3 regions of the Pseudarthrobacter equi genome follow, and region 3 is predicted to be linked to each of the others. Evidence: riboswitches for the same ligand, from Rfam matches in the RefSeq annotation. Region 3 holds a riboswitch; each other region holds the start of a gene.

Region 1 (4,328 bases), 1.7 Mb from region 3:
CATGGCGCCACCGCTTCCGCCGCCGCAAGTTTGAGTTCCGTGCCACCAAGGGCCGCGGTGAACTCGGCGTCATGGGTCACGAACACTACCGCCGTTCCGGCGTCCAGGAGTTCGGAGAGGAACGATGCCAGCTCGGCCCAGGTATTGGCATCCTGGCCGAATGTGGGCTCATCCAGGACCAGTACCTGAGGGCTGGCCGCCAGGACCGTGGCCACGGAAAGCCGCCGCTTCTCGCCGCCGGACAGGGTATACGGGTTGGCGTCCACCAGGTGGGTAAGCCGCAACCGTTCCAGCAGCTCATCCACCTTGTCTTCACCGTGCCCCAGGTGCCGGGGCCCGAAGACCAGTTCGTCCAGGACCTTGCCGGTGACGAACTGGTGCTCGGGTTCCTGGAAGACCGTGCCGATCCGCTCGATCAGCTGTTCCGCCTTCCACTGATACGGGGTGATTCCGGCGCCGCGGCTGAGGTCCGTCGTGGCGGATACCGTCCCGCTGACCGGGTTGAGGAGTCCGGCAAGGGTCAGCGCGAAGGTTGATTTCCCTGCGCCGTTGGGTCCAGTGACAGCGAGCGCCTGCCCGGCGCGGACCTGGGCAATGATGCCTTCCTGCACCGGCACCGGCGGAACTTTGCGGAAGCCTTTTCGGCGCGGGCGTTGCCGGGAGACGGCCAGGTCTTCGGCGGCCAGCAGGAGGCTTCCGGTTCCGTAGGCCTGTTCCGCGGCCCGCGCGCGGGTGGACGGAACGTATCCGGGCACCCAGACACCGGCGGCCGTCAGCATGGTCCGCGCTTCGGCCAGCACCCGGTCCGGCGGGCCGTCCAGGAGCACCGCGGGGTTGGCGCCGCTGCCGGGCTGCAGCACCACGATCCTGTCCACGAGGTCCTTCCACACGGACACCCGGTGCTCCACCACCACCAGCGTGGCGCCGGTCTTGTCCAGGCAGCGGGCCACGGCGTCCCGGACTTCGAGGACACCGGCCGGGTCCAGGTTGGCGGTGGGTTCATCGAGCAGGATCAGCCCGGGCCGCATCGCGAGGATGCCTGCAAGCGCCAGCCGCTGTTTCTGCCCGCCGGACAGAGCCGACGTCGGGTGGTCCAGCGGCAGGTGGGACAGCCCGACGTCGGCCAGCGCCTCGTGCACGCGCGGCCAGATGGCGTCGCGGGGCACGGCGAGGTTTTCGGCGCCGAAGGCGACGTCGTCGCCTACCCGGGAGAGGACCACCTGGGTCTCGGGATCCTGCTGCATGAGGCCCGCGCGGCCCCGCTGGCCGCGGGGCGAACCGCCGTCAACCAGCAACGAACCGGTCTCGTCCGACTCGCCTGCCTCGCCGTCGTCGTCCGCATCGCCCAGCACCCCGGCGAGCGCATGGAGGAGCGTCGACTTGCCTGCCCCGGACGGGCCAAGCAGGAGTACCCGCTCACCCGGGCTGATGTCGAGGTCGAGGGCATGGACGGCCGGTGTGGTGCGGCCCGCGTGCCGCCAGCCCCAGCCGCGGGCGGTGACCGTGGCCGGCCGCACCGTTTGGGGTGCGGCCGCGTGGGAAGGTGCCGGCATCAGGAGAAGACGGGCTCCGTAGCGGCCTTCCGGGATGCAAAGGAGCTCAGCACGCCGGTCCGGGCAAGGCCACGGGTGGCGATCCAGGCGAGCGCGCCGGCGATGATGGCCCCGGAAACAACGGTGAAGGCGATGTACGCGAGCTTGTCACCGCCAGAGTAGGCGATGTTCCAGCCCCACGGCGCGAAGGAGTCGTTCAGGCCGCAGAAGAGGCCCGCCGCGGCACCGGCCAGCAGGGAGACCGGGAGGTTGAATTTCCGGTAGACGAAGATGGCGAAAATGATCTCGGCACCCAGGCCCTGGACGAACCCGGAGAACAGCACGGAGGCGCCGTACTGGGAGCCCATGAGCAGTTCGCCGGTGGCGGCGACCGTCTCGCAGAACAGGGCGGCGCCGGGCTTGCGGATGATGAGCATGCCCAGGACCGCAGGGATCATCCATCCCCCGGCCAGGAGGCCGGTGAGGGGCGGGTAGGCCGCGTTCATCGGCGCGGAAATTGCGGCGGTTCCCTGGGACCAGGCCCAGAAGATGACGCCGCCGGCGATGGCGATCAGGGCCGCCACCACAATGTCCACGACGCGCCAGGACCTGCTGGCGGGCTTTTTGATTGCTGAAGTAGTCATGTGATCCTCCTGGAAACAGGAGGGGAAAGTGGACGCGGGTGCCGGCTGCTGCCGCCATTTCCCGCGCACTTCGAGAACTCGACTCCCTTGCGCCGGTACTAACCGGATCAGGTTCGAGGGTCTGCGGCTGTCCGCACTCTCAGCGCCCACCTGCGTTTCCCGGCTGGTGCCGGGGCCGACGGCGGCGCTCCCCTGTCGTAAATGTGTTGTTGATGATGCTGTGGATGTCTTGCGTTTGAATGTTTCGCGCCCTTCCGGGCGTGCTCAAGTTTACACCTGGAGGGCGGTAGATTGTGGGCCATGACTGCCAACCCGCCAGATGTGACTGACTACGATCCCGACTCCGCCGACGCCCAGCCGGAAGGTTCCCTCCAGGCCCTCATCGGCCGGATTGAGGCGGAGATCAGGGAACTGCAGTTCCCCGGCTTTTCGCCGGATGACGCGCTTAACCTTGGCCTGCTCCTGGTGGAGCTCGGCAAAGAGCGGAATCTTCCCATCGCCATCGACATCACCAAAGGCGAGCAGGTCCTCTTCCACGCTGCGCTCCCCGGAGCCACCCCGGACAACGAACACTGGGTCCGCGCGAAGCAGCGCACGGCCGCCCGCTACGAGGTGCCGTCATTGCTTGTGGGCCTGCGCGGCCGGGCCGGTGGCGGGCGGATCGAGGACAATGCGTGGTTCGACCAGTCCCGCTACGCTGCGCACGGCGGTGCATTCCCGGTCTACGTCACGCGCGTGGGCGCGGTTGCCACGGTGACCGTGTCCGGGCTTCCTCAGGTAGCGGACCACCACCTGGTGGTGGAAGCGATGCGCGGGGTGCTGGGTACTTCGGGGTCGGCGGCCGAAGGCTAAACAACCCTATTGCAGGGGCAGGGAAGCCGGGGTTCAACCACCGGGCATCCGGGCGACCCGGAGGCAAATATGGAAGCTTGCTTATTTTTTATTAGTAACCATGCTTACTATATTTGTTACCGGCAACCCCAGGAGTACAGGACGTGGCAGCAAGTACCCTAACCCGGGCTGCCCGCTCAGGGCTGCAATGGGCCTCGCTTTCCGCAGGCATCCTGCTCCTGGCTGCGGGTGTGCTCGGGTTCATCCCGGGCGTCACCCACAATCTCCACCACCTCGGTTTTGCCGGGCCTGGCTCGGGCGCCGAACTCTTCGGCAAATTCCAGGTATCCGTGCTCCACAATCTGCTGCACGGGGCATTCGGAGCCTCAGGAATCCTGATGTGCCGGACCCACCGGCACGCCCGCAGCTTCTTCATATACGGCGGCGTGGCCCACCTTGCCCTCTGGGTCTACGGACTGCTGGTGGCCGATGACACCCCGGCCAACTTCCTTCCGGCCAACCACCCGGACAACGTCCTGCACCTCAGCCTCGGACTGGGCATGGTTTTTCTTGCCGTCCTGCTGTCGCCGCGCACCCCGAAAGCCACCGCACCCAATCGAGAGCACCATCAAGGAGCACCATGAAATTCCCCTCCCCGAAAGGCCCCGTCAGCAGTGCCTTGCGCGCCGTCCTGTCCGGACGCCCGGAGGACGCTGCCGAGGACCTGGATCTCCTCCACCGGCTCGCCGCCGCGCAGTTGGCGGAGACCACGGACATCATCAGCGATGACGACCTTCAGCTGACCCTCTTTTGCCTGTACGAATTGCACTACTCCGGCCTGGGTGGCGTGACTGACGAGTGGGAGTGGGAACCGGACCTCCTGCGGGTGCGGAGGCTGCTCGAAAAACCGTTCGAAGCCGCTCTGCGCTCCGCCGCCCACGAAACGGTGGCAGGCCTGGAATTCCAGCCGGCGGACAATCCGACGAGTGACCAGGTAGCCCAGGTGCTGTTCACCCTGGCGTCCTCCGATACCGGACCCAGCGTCTCCCGGTACGTCGCTCGCAAGGCCAGCCTGGACCAGCTCAAGGAATTCCTGATCCACAAGTCGATCTACCAGCTGAAGGAAGCCGACCCGCACACGTGGGCGATCCCGCGGCTGACAGGCCGGCCCAAGGCGGCCCTCGTCGAAATCCAGGCTGACGAGTACGGTGGCGGCCGTCCCGAGCGCATGCACAGCGTACTCTTTGCCCGCAGCATGCGCGGCCTGGGCCTGGACGACCGCTACGGGGCCTACATTGACACCATTCCCGCCATATCCCTG
Region 2 (4,328 bases), 450 kb from region 3:
CGGCATGTTCAGGCTTGCGCCGTTGCGGGCGCGTTCAAGGCGGACACGCTTGAGCCCAACTTCCTTCAGCAGGCCCAGCAGGGGAGAGGCAGTACCGGCGTCCAGGTCAGCCTGGGCACCCTTGTAGCTGAGTTTCGCGCGGCTTCGAACGCGTGCCCGGCGGACACCGACGGTCGTGACCTCGGCGTTGCCGTCGAGCCGGAAATCCCAGACGAAGGCCGAGCAGTCCTGGTCCGGCAGGAGGCTCCCGGCGCCCTCGCTGATGACTTCAGGGTGCAGGGGAATACGCCCGTCCGGGGCGTAGAACGTCTGGCCCCGGCGCCGGGTTTCGGCATCCAGGGGTCCGCCGGGCGCAACGAACGCGGGGACATCGGCGATGGCGTACAGGACGTGGTACCCGCCGTCGTCGTCCGTTTCGATGAAGAGGGCCTGGTCCAGGTCCGTGGACGACGCCGGATCGATGGTGACGAACTCCACCGCGGTCAGGTCGTAGTCCGGCAGGCGCAGCGCGGCCACCGCGGCCTCGGCGTCCTTGACCGCGTCACCGGGGTAGGGGCCCGGAAGTTCCAGCTCCGTCCGCAGCGCGGCCAGGGCCTCTTCCAGGGCATTGGTGCGCTCATGGACGTTGGGAGCCAGCCGATGATGTGACACGAAAATCAGCCTAACCCCAAGTCATGCGATTTCGCAGGGAATCGATGCGGGCGCGGTCGTGACGGGTTGCCGCGGACCGCGGTGCGTTCGGGAAACCGGGTTGTGGGACGTCCGCGGCTTCAGGAAGCCGCGGAGTCCAGTGCAGAACGAAGCGAGGCAGCGGCAGCAGCGGGATCGGCAGCGTCGGTGATGGCGCGGACCACCACGATCCTTGACGCTCCGGCCGCGACCACCTGGTCCACGTTGGAGTGGTCGATCCCGCCGATCGCGAACCACGGCACGTCACTGGGCGCCTTCGCGGCCGCATACTTCACCAGTTCCAGGCCGACGGCGGCCCGGCCGGGTTTGGTGGGGGTGGCCCAGAGCGGGCCCACGCAGAAGTAGTCGAGGCCGGCAGGTCCTGCGGCGTCGGCCAGCGCGGCGTCCACCTGCTCCGGCGTGTGGCTTGACAGGCCGATGGCCGCGTTGCCGTTGAGCAGCGTCCTTGCGGCCGGTACCGGCAGGTCCTTCTGGCCCACGTGGAAAACGGGGGCACCGGACAGGACCGCAATGTCCGCGCGGTCGTTGACGGCCCACAGCCGCCCGTGCCGCTGGGCTGATTCCTTGAGGACCGCCAGCAGGTCCAGCTCCTCGGCCGCCTCGATGGACTTGTCCCGCAGCTGGATGATGTCCACGCCGCCTTCGAACGCGGCGTCCACGAACCCGGCGAAGTCGCCCCGTCCGCGGCGCGCATCCGTGCAGAGGTAGAGGCGTGCGGATTTCAGTGCGCCGTTACCCGCCGCGGTGGTGAAGGCATCGGTGCCGGGTGCTGCGGCAGGGGCAGGGGAGTGGGACACATTCATGGCTGCAAGCCTAGTTCCTCTACACTTGCCTCGTACTGCGGGAGCCCGCGGCAGCTGTCACAAAGCGCCGGGCTGAGAGGGCGTCAGAGCCGACCGCTTGACCTGATCCGGTTAATGCCGGCGTAGGGAAGGAGACACCATGGGCATCCCCGAAAGCCCTCCGGACAGCATCGCAGAGCCAGCCGCTGTCCCGGCAATAGCCGCCGACGTAGCAGTGATCGGCGGGGGCGTCATAGGCCATGGCATCGCCTGGGAAGCCAGGCGCTCTGGCCGGTCCGTGGTGCTGATCGACGATGCACCGGGATCCGGAGCCAGTTGGGCGGCGGCAGGCATGCTGGCCCCCGTCAGCGAGCTGCATTACCAAGAGGAAGAGCTCCTGGGCCTCATGCTGGATGCATCGGAGCGCTGGCCGCAGTTCGCGGCGGACCTTAGCCGCGTGTCAGGCCGCGGTTCCGGATTCCTGGCGACGCCCACGCTCACCATTGGCGCCGACGCCGCCGACCGGCAGGCACTGATGGACCTGCGCGGCGTGCAGCAGGCCAATGGACTCGCCGTGGAACCACTGACGGTCCGTGAGGCCCGGCGCCGGGAACCGCTGCTCAGCCCCGCCATTGCGTGCGCACTCGATACCCCGGCAGACCACCAGGTGGATCCCCGGCGACTCGTGGAGTGCTTCCGGGCAGCCCTGGCCAACCACCTGCCGGCCGGCAGCGGCGTTGCCGGCACTGCGGTTGCAGACACTGCGGTTGCCGGCGCTCTGGACGGATTTGCCGTGGCGGACAGGGCAGTGGGACTGGAGTGGGCGGACGGCGCGGTGGCTGGTGTCCGGCTGGCCGGAGGCGGACTGGTGCTCGCCGGCGAAACGGTGGTGGCCAACGGCATGGCGGCGGGCTCCCTGGAGAACCTGCCGAGGGGACTCCGGTTACCTTTGCGCCCTGTGCACGGCGACATCCTGCGGCTGTCCGTCCCCCCGCACCTGCAGCCCTTGCTGACGTCCACCGTCCGCGGGCTGGTGCGCGGTGTGCCCGTCTACTTGGTTCCACGCGAGGACGGAACCGTGGTCATCGGCGCCACCCAGCGGGAGGACGGCCTGGTTGGGGCGGGCACTGCGTTCGGAGCCATGCCGGCGAGTGCCGGATCCAGTGCAGTGCCCGCCGGTGCAGGACCGGCCAGCGCAGTGTCCGCTGGCGGCGTGTACCAGCTGCTTCGCGACGCCCAGGTGCTGGTGCCTGCGGTCGCAGAGCTGGAACTGCTCGAATGCACGGCCCGGGCCCGCCCGGCTACCCCGGACAATGCCCCGCTGCTGGGCAGGGTGCCCGTGGACGGGGGAGACGGCAGTGCAGCGCATGTCCCCGGACTCATCGTTGCCACAGGATTCTTCCGCCACGGCGTCCTCCTCACCCCGGCCGCGGCAGCCATCTGCCGCGACCTGATGGATGGGAAGGCCGACCCCCGGTGGCAGCCGATCAGTCCTGACCGCTTTTCCGGCCGGATCCCGGCCCCCAGATTCAACATCAAGGAGACAGCATGAACATCACCCTGAACGGGGCATCCCGCACCGTGGCGGACGGTGCGTCCATCACGGCATTGGTCAGCGAGGTGACCGGACGCGCGCTTGCGGCCGACGGCCAGGCAACCGACGGACAAAGGCTGGGGGTGGCCGTAGCTCACAATTCCGAAGTGGTGCCCCGCAGCCAATGGCACGGCACCGCGCTCGCGGACGGAGACGACGTCGAACTCGTCACCGCAGTACAGGGAGGCTGACACCATGATTGAAGCGAACACCGTTTCCGAACCGGCCACCCATACCTCCGCGGCACCCGCCAGGCCTGACGCCCTCGTCATCGACGGCGTTGCCCTGGAGTCGAGGCTCATCATGGGAACGGGTGGCGCGCCCAGCCTGGACGGCCTGGGCGCCGCGCTTGTTGCCTCCGGAACCTCCCTCACCACCGTGGCCATGCGCCGCTACTCACCCGCAGAATCGGGCTCCCTGTTCCAACTGCTGGTGGACCACGGAATCCGGGTCCTGCCCAACACCGCAGGCTGCTTTACTGCGCGGGACGCCGTCCTGACTGCCGAACTGGCCCGGGAAGCGCTGGAAACCGACTGGGTGAAGCTGGAGGTCATCGCAGACGAGCACACGCTCCTGCCGGACGCCGTTGAGCTGGTGGATGCAACCGAACAGCTGGTCAACCGCGGCTTCAAAGTCTTTGCCTACACCAACGACGACCCCGTCCTGGCCCTCCGGCTGGAAAACCTGGGTGCTACCGCAGTGATGCCCCTGGGATCTCCTATCGGTACCGGGCTGGGAATCCTCAACCCGCACAACATCGAACTCATCGTTTCCCGGGCAAGCGTGCCCGTGGTCCTGGACGCAGGGATCGGCACGGCATCTGACGCGGCGCTGGCCATGGAACTTGGGTGCGACGCTGTCCTGCTGGCCACGGCGGTGACCCGTGCCCAGAACCCGGCCCTGATGGGTGAGGCGTTCAAGCACGCCGTCATCGCCGGGCGGCTGGCGAAGGAAGCCGGGCGCATTCCGCGCCGCGAGCACGCGCTGGCGTCGTCCGCCATGGAGGGCCGGGCCGAGTTCCTTTAGCCAGTGATGCTTCAGGGGATGTACCGCCTAGGGGATTGCACCGCTTAAACGACTGTGGCCGCCACCGTTGAAGGTGGTGGCCACAGCCGTTTAACGGTGACTAGCGCCTCAGGATGGCGGTCAGCCGATGGGTATCGTTCCTTGCCCGGGTGCGGCTCAGGACAAGCACTGCCCCGACGGATGCCGCCGCGCCCAGCACTATGGGCAACACCCAGGGAAGCCACGTCAATCCGGGA
Region 3 (4,328 bases):
AAAACCTGAACAGTAACCGGTGGTTACTTGATGCCAGTGATCTTGACCTTGGTCAGTTCCTGACGGTGACCCTGGCGCTTCTTGTACCCGGTCTTGTTCTTGAACTTCTGGATGACAATCTTAGGACCACGGAGGTCCTGGAGGATTTCAGCCGTAACGGTCACCTTGGCCAGGTCAGCAGCGGCAGTGGTGATCTTGTCACCATCAACCAGGAGCAGTGCGGGCAGCTCGATGGTGCTGCCAGCCCCACCGGCGACGCGGTTCAGGGTAACGAAGTCTCCAACGGAAACCTTCTCTTGGCGGCCGCCTGCGCGGACAATCGCGTACACCACTTGGGAACTCACTTCTCTCGACGTTTATAACTAAAATTGCGTGCGGCACCCGTTGCACTGTTTGGCTGGGTTCCCGCTGTGCCTCAACGCCGTGGATTCCCCGAAGGTCTCCATGAGTTATCCCGCAGGACTGCCTTGTGTTTTCCACGCTGGCATGTTCCCGGGGTCATAACCCAAGTGTTGGCGTAAGCACCGAAGATCCAGAATACGCTAATTCCGTCTCCGGCCGCAAATGAGGCTGGCTCCGGCGGGTCGGCTGTGATAGGAACCACAGACATCGTCCGCCACCGGGGCCGTGCCAGACCATAGTACCGGCAGCACGGCCCGGGCAGGTTCAGGCGTGGAGCCGCGGCGCGTCGAAGAACTCCACTTCCAGCCGGCAGGACTGCCGGAAAGCGGTAACCATGGCGTGCCGCTCGTCATCGGAAGCCTTGCGTGCCGCTTCGTCCACCACGGCGATGGCCCGGCGCGTTGCCTCCGCGAAATCCTCGTCGGCATAGGTGCGGAGCCAGTCGGCGTAGGGGTGTCCTGCCGGTTCCCCGTCGGCGAGGAACCTGGCATGGAGCGTCTTCCCGGCGTCCGCGTACAGCCAGAAGCACGGCAGGACAGCCGCTGCCAGGACTGCATAGCTGCCCGACGCCGAAGTAGCCGTCAGGTGGTCCACGTAGGCCTTGGTGACAGGACCCAGTTCGGGACGGACGGTGCGGGTGCTGAGCCAGGAACGGTGCAGTTCCGACTCCACTTCGAGGCACTGCTGGGCCGACGCCGCCCAGAACAGCTGCTCGGCTTCCGTGGGAGCCAGCGCGCTGGCCCGGGCGAGGACTCGCGAATACCCGTTCAGGTAGATGGCATCCTGCGCAAGGTAATACGCGAACTGGCTTTCCGGAAGTGTCCCCGAGGCCAGGGCCCGGAGGAAACCCAGGGCGTAGATCGACTCAAGGTGGGCGTCGGCATCTTTCCGCAGCTGCGCCGTAAAGTCGCCTGGCCGAAGCGCTTGGCGGATGTGGTGGAAATGGTGAACGGGCCCGTTGCCGGTTCCCACCTCCAGTACGGCGGACGCCGCCAGCGCCCCCGCAAGCCAGGGTTTCACTTCCCGTAGGGCCACTTCCCAGTTGCCTACCTGCGCCTGGACCGTGGCCATGGCGGAGGACAGGGAACAGCCTGTGCCATGGCTGTTCCGCGTTGCCACCCGCTCCCCCGGGATTTCCACTACGTCTGCGGATAGCATGCCGGCCGGGCCAACCAAGGCGTCCGGGCAGCTGCTGCCTTGCAGGTGGCCACCCTTGACCAGCACGGCAGCACCGGTGGCATCAGCAAGCCGCCTGCCCTGTTCCAGGGCTGCCTCCCACGTGTCCTGTACGTCTTCTTCCAGCAGCATGGCCAGTTCGGCCAGGTTGGGGGTGACAAGGTGGGCCAGCGGCACCAGGCTGCGGAGCGCGGCTTCGGCACTCTCCTGCAACAGCCGGTCTCCGCTGGTGGCAACCATGACGGGGTCCAGGACAACGACGGCGGGGCGCACCTTCTCCAGCCAGGTGCGCACGGCATCGATCACTTCGGCGTCGCCCAGCATGCCGATCTTGACGGCGTCAACGTGGATGTCGTCGCTGATGGCCGCCAGCTGCTGTGCCAAAAAGGATGCCGGAGGAACATGGACGGCGGTCACCCCGCGGGTGTTCTGGGCGGTGAGGGCAGTGATGGCGGCCATGCCGTAACCGCCGTGGGCCGCGATGCTTTTGAGGTCCGCCTGGATGCCGGCCCCACCGGAGGGGTCCGAGCCCGCGATGGCAAGGACCCGGGGCACGTCCCGTACGGCAGCCGGCATTACGGTTGCGGAGGGATTCGGGAGCGGGGTGGCTGCGGGCATGGCAAGGGTCGAAGACAAAAGAGACATCCCTTCGCCGGTACTAACCGGACAGGTTCAACGGGTGTGGATCTCAGCCGGGCCTGGTGCGCGGCACCCCGTGTCGGTTCCCCAGCCTAGCCGCTGGACGGCAGTCAACCGAAAGGTGACTGCACCTGTTAAGTGCGCTGCTGAGGGCCGTTCCCCGTTAACGGCAGATGCCCGGCCCCACCACAGGAGTGGAGGGCCGGGCATCTGCAGTGCCTGGGCAGGGTCAGAGCTCGGAAGCAGGAACCCCTACGCCAAGGATGATGGGCGCATCGGCTTTGGCTGCCGGCTCTGCCGGCGCTGCGGGCTGGGGCGCTTTGGCGGCATGGGAGTGGCCTTCGCTGGCCGACGGGACGTTCTCATGGTGTTCCACGGTGGTCTCGTTGGCTGCGCCCTGCGCCCTGCTTGCACTCCGGTTACGCCGCGGACGGCGCTGCCGGGACAGGTCGGGGGCGGCAGGCGCAACGGGCTGCTGGGGTGCCGCAACCGCTGCCTCCGCCGGTTCGGGGGTGGCCGGCGCGGCCTGGGCCGTCCCGGACTCCTGTGGCTGGCTGCCAACAGGCGAAGCCGGCTGGCCCAGGTGGGCAAACGCTTCGGCAAGCCGGTCAAGCGACAGCGCAGGCGAGGCTTGGTGCTCGTCTGCGTGCTCAACGAAGGGCAGCGCGACCTTCTCGCCGCCGAACGTCAGGACAGCTGCCGGGCGTGCCGGCGTCCCGTCGTCGTGCTTCTCCGTTGTGCCCGCGTCCTGCTGGGCGGGGGCCAGCCGGGCCGCCACCTCATCATCATGCAGGTGTGCGGCGTGGGCAGCAGCAGCAATGTTGGCCAGGGCCAGCCTGGTGGCTTCAGCCTTGGCATGGCGTTCGGCCTCGTGCGGGTCCGGCTGGACGGGGTGGGCAGCCACCGCTGCGGGTGCGGGTGCCTGTTCGACCGGCTGGCCGCCACGTCCACGGCGGCGCTTGCGTTCGCCGCGCGTACCTTCCTGGCTGCTGTCGGTGCGCTGGCCCTCGTTGCGCTGACCCTCACTGCGCTGGCCCTCGCTGCGGTTGCCCTCGTTTCGGTTCCCGTTGGTGCGGGAATCGGAGCGGTTGTCTGAGCGGTGGACGTGCTGCTCGGCTGCCACGATGTTGGCGCGGCGGTGCTCTACGGGGTCGTCATGGGTGACGACGCCGCGGCCCGCGCAGGCTTCGCACTGCTCGCCGAAGACTTCCAGGAGCCCGGTGCCCATGCGCTTGCGGGTCATCTGGACGAGTCCCAGCGAGGTGACTTCCGCCACCTGGTGCTTGGTCCGGTCGCGGCCCAGGCATTCCACCATGCGGCGCAGGACGAGGTCGCGGTTCGATTCCAGGACCATGTCGATGAAGTCGATCACGATGATGCCGCCGATGTCGCGCAGCCGCAGCTGGCGCACCACTTCCTCGGCCGCTTCAAGGTTGTTCTTCGTGACGGTTTCTTCGAGGTTGCCGCCGCTGCCGGTGAACTTGCCGGTGTTGACGTCCACCACGGTCATGGCTTCGGTCCGGTCGATCACCAGTGAGCCGCCGGAGGGCAGGAACACCTTGCGTTCGAGGGCCTTGTGGATCTGCTCATCAATCCGCCAGGCAGCGAAGATGTCCTGGTCCTTGGTCCACTTTTCCAGGCGTCCCACCAGGTCCGGCGCCACATAGGTGACGTAGGCCTCGATGGTGTCCCAGGCGTCCTCGCCGGAGACGATCAGCTTGGAGAAGTCCTCGTTGAAGACGTCACGGACCACCTTTATGGTGAGGTCGGGCTCGCCGTACAGCAGCTCCGGAGCCAGGACCTTGGTGGAGGAGGACTGGCTTTCGATGCCTTCCCACTGGGCGCGGAGCCGGTTGATGTCGTGGGTCAGCTCCTCTTCGGACGCCCCTTCGGCCGCCGTGCGCACAATGACGCCCGCCTGCTCGGGCAGGCGGTCCTTGAGGATGCGCTTGAGCCGGTTCCGCTCGACGTCGGGCAGCTTGCGGGAGATTCCGGTCATGGAACCGCCGGGGACGTACACGAGGTAGCGGCCCGGCAGCGAGATTTGGCTGGTCAGGCGGGCGCCCTTGTGGCCCACGGGGTCCTTGGTCACCTGGACCAGGACGGTGTCG

What was found. Region 3 has a riboswitch for thiamine pyrophosphate ahead of BLT71_RS12485 (bifunctional hydroxymethylpyrimidine kinase/phosphomethylpyrimidine kinase). Riboswitches for the same ligand answer to the same signal wherever they lie in the genome.
Region 1: another riboswitch for thiamine pyrophosphate. It lies ahead of BLT71_RS20125 (ECF transporter S component); the one in region 3 lies ahead of BLT71_RS12485 (bifunctional hydroxymethylpyrimidine kinase/phosphomethylpyrimidine kinase).
Region 2: another riboswitch for thiamine pyrophosphate. It lies ahead of BLT71_RS14550 (FAD-dependent oxidoreductase); the one in region 3 lies ahead of BLT71_RS12485 (bifunctional hydroxymethylpyrimidine kinase/phosphomethylpyrimidine kinase).

Annotation. Positions count from the first base shown of each region.
Region 1 covers NZ_LT629779.1:4,431,861-4,436,188, forward strand. The annotation lists gene BLT71_RS20115 (energy-coupling factor transporter transmembrane component T family protein) at 1-3, opposite strand, end outside; gene BLT71_RS20120 (ABC transporter ATP-binding protein) at 1-1,553, opposite strand, end outside; gene BLT71_RS20125 (ECF transporter S component) at 1,553-2,176, opposite strand; TPP riboswitch at 2,243-2,380, opposite strand; gene BLT71_RS20130 (heme-degrading domain-containing protein) at 2,477-3,028, shown strand; gene BLT71_RS20135 (DUF4383 domain-containing protein) at 3,172-3,651, shown strand; gene BLT71_RS20140 (iron-containing redox enzyme family protein) at 3,648-4,328, shown strand, end outside.
Region 2 covers NZ_LT629779.1:3,220,364-3,224,691, reverse strand. The annotation lists gene BLT71_RS14560 (RNB domain-containing ribonuclease) at 1-651, opposite strand, end outside; gene thiE (thiamine phosphate synthase) at 771-1,493, opposite strand; TPP riboswitch at 1,521-1,639, shown strand; gene BLT71_RS14550 (FAD-dependent oxidoreductase) at 1,633-3,024, shown strand; gene thiS (sulfur carrier protein ThiS) at 3,021-3,257, shown strand; gene BLT71_RS14540 (thiazole synthase) at 3,262-4,092, shown strand; gene BLT71_RS14535 (hypothetical protein) at 4,193-4,328, opposite strand, start outside.
Region 3 covers NZ_LT629779.1:2,773,108-2,777,435, forward strand. The annotation lists gene rplU (50S ribosomal protein L21) at 24-332, opposite strand; gene BLT71_RS12485 (bifunctional hydroxymethylpyrimidine kinase/phosphomethylpyrimidine kinase) at 667-2,196, opposite strand; TPP riboswitch at 2,206-2,304, opposite strand; gene BLT71_RS12490 (Rne/Rng family ribonuclease) at 2,447-4,328, opposite strand, start outside.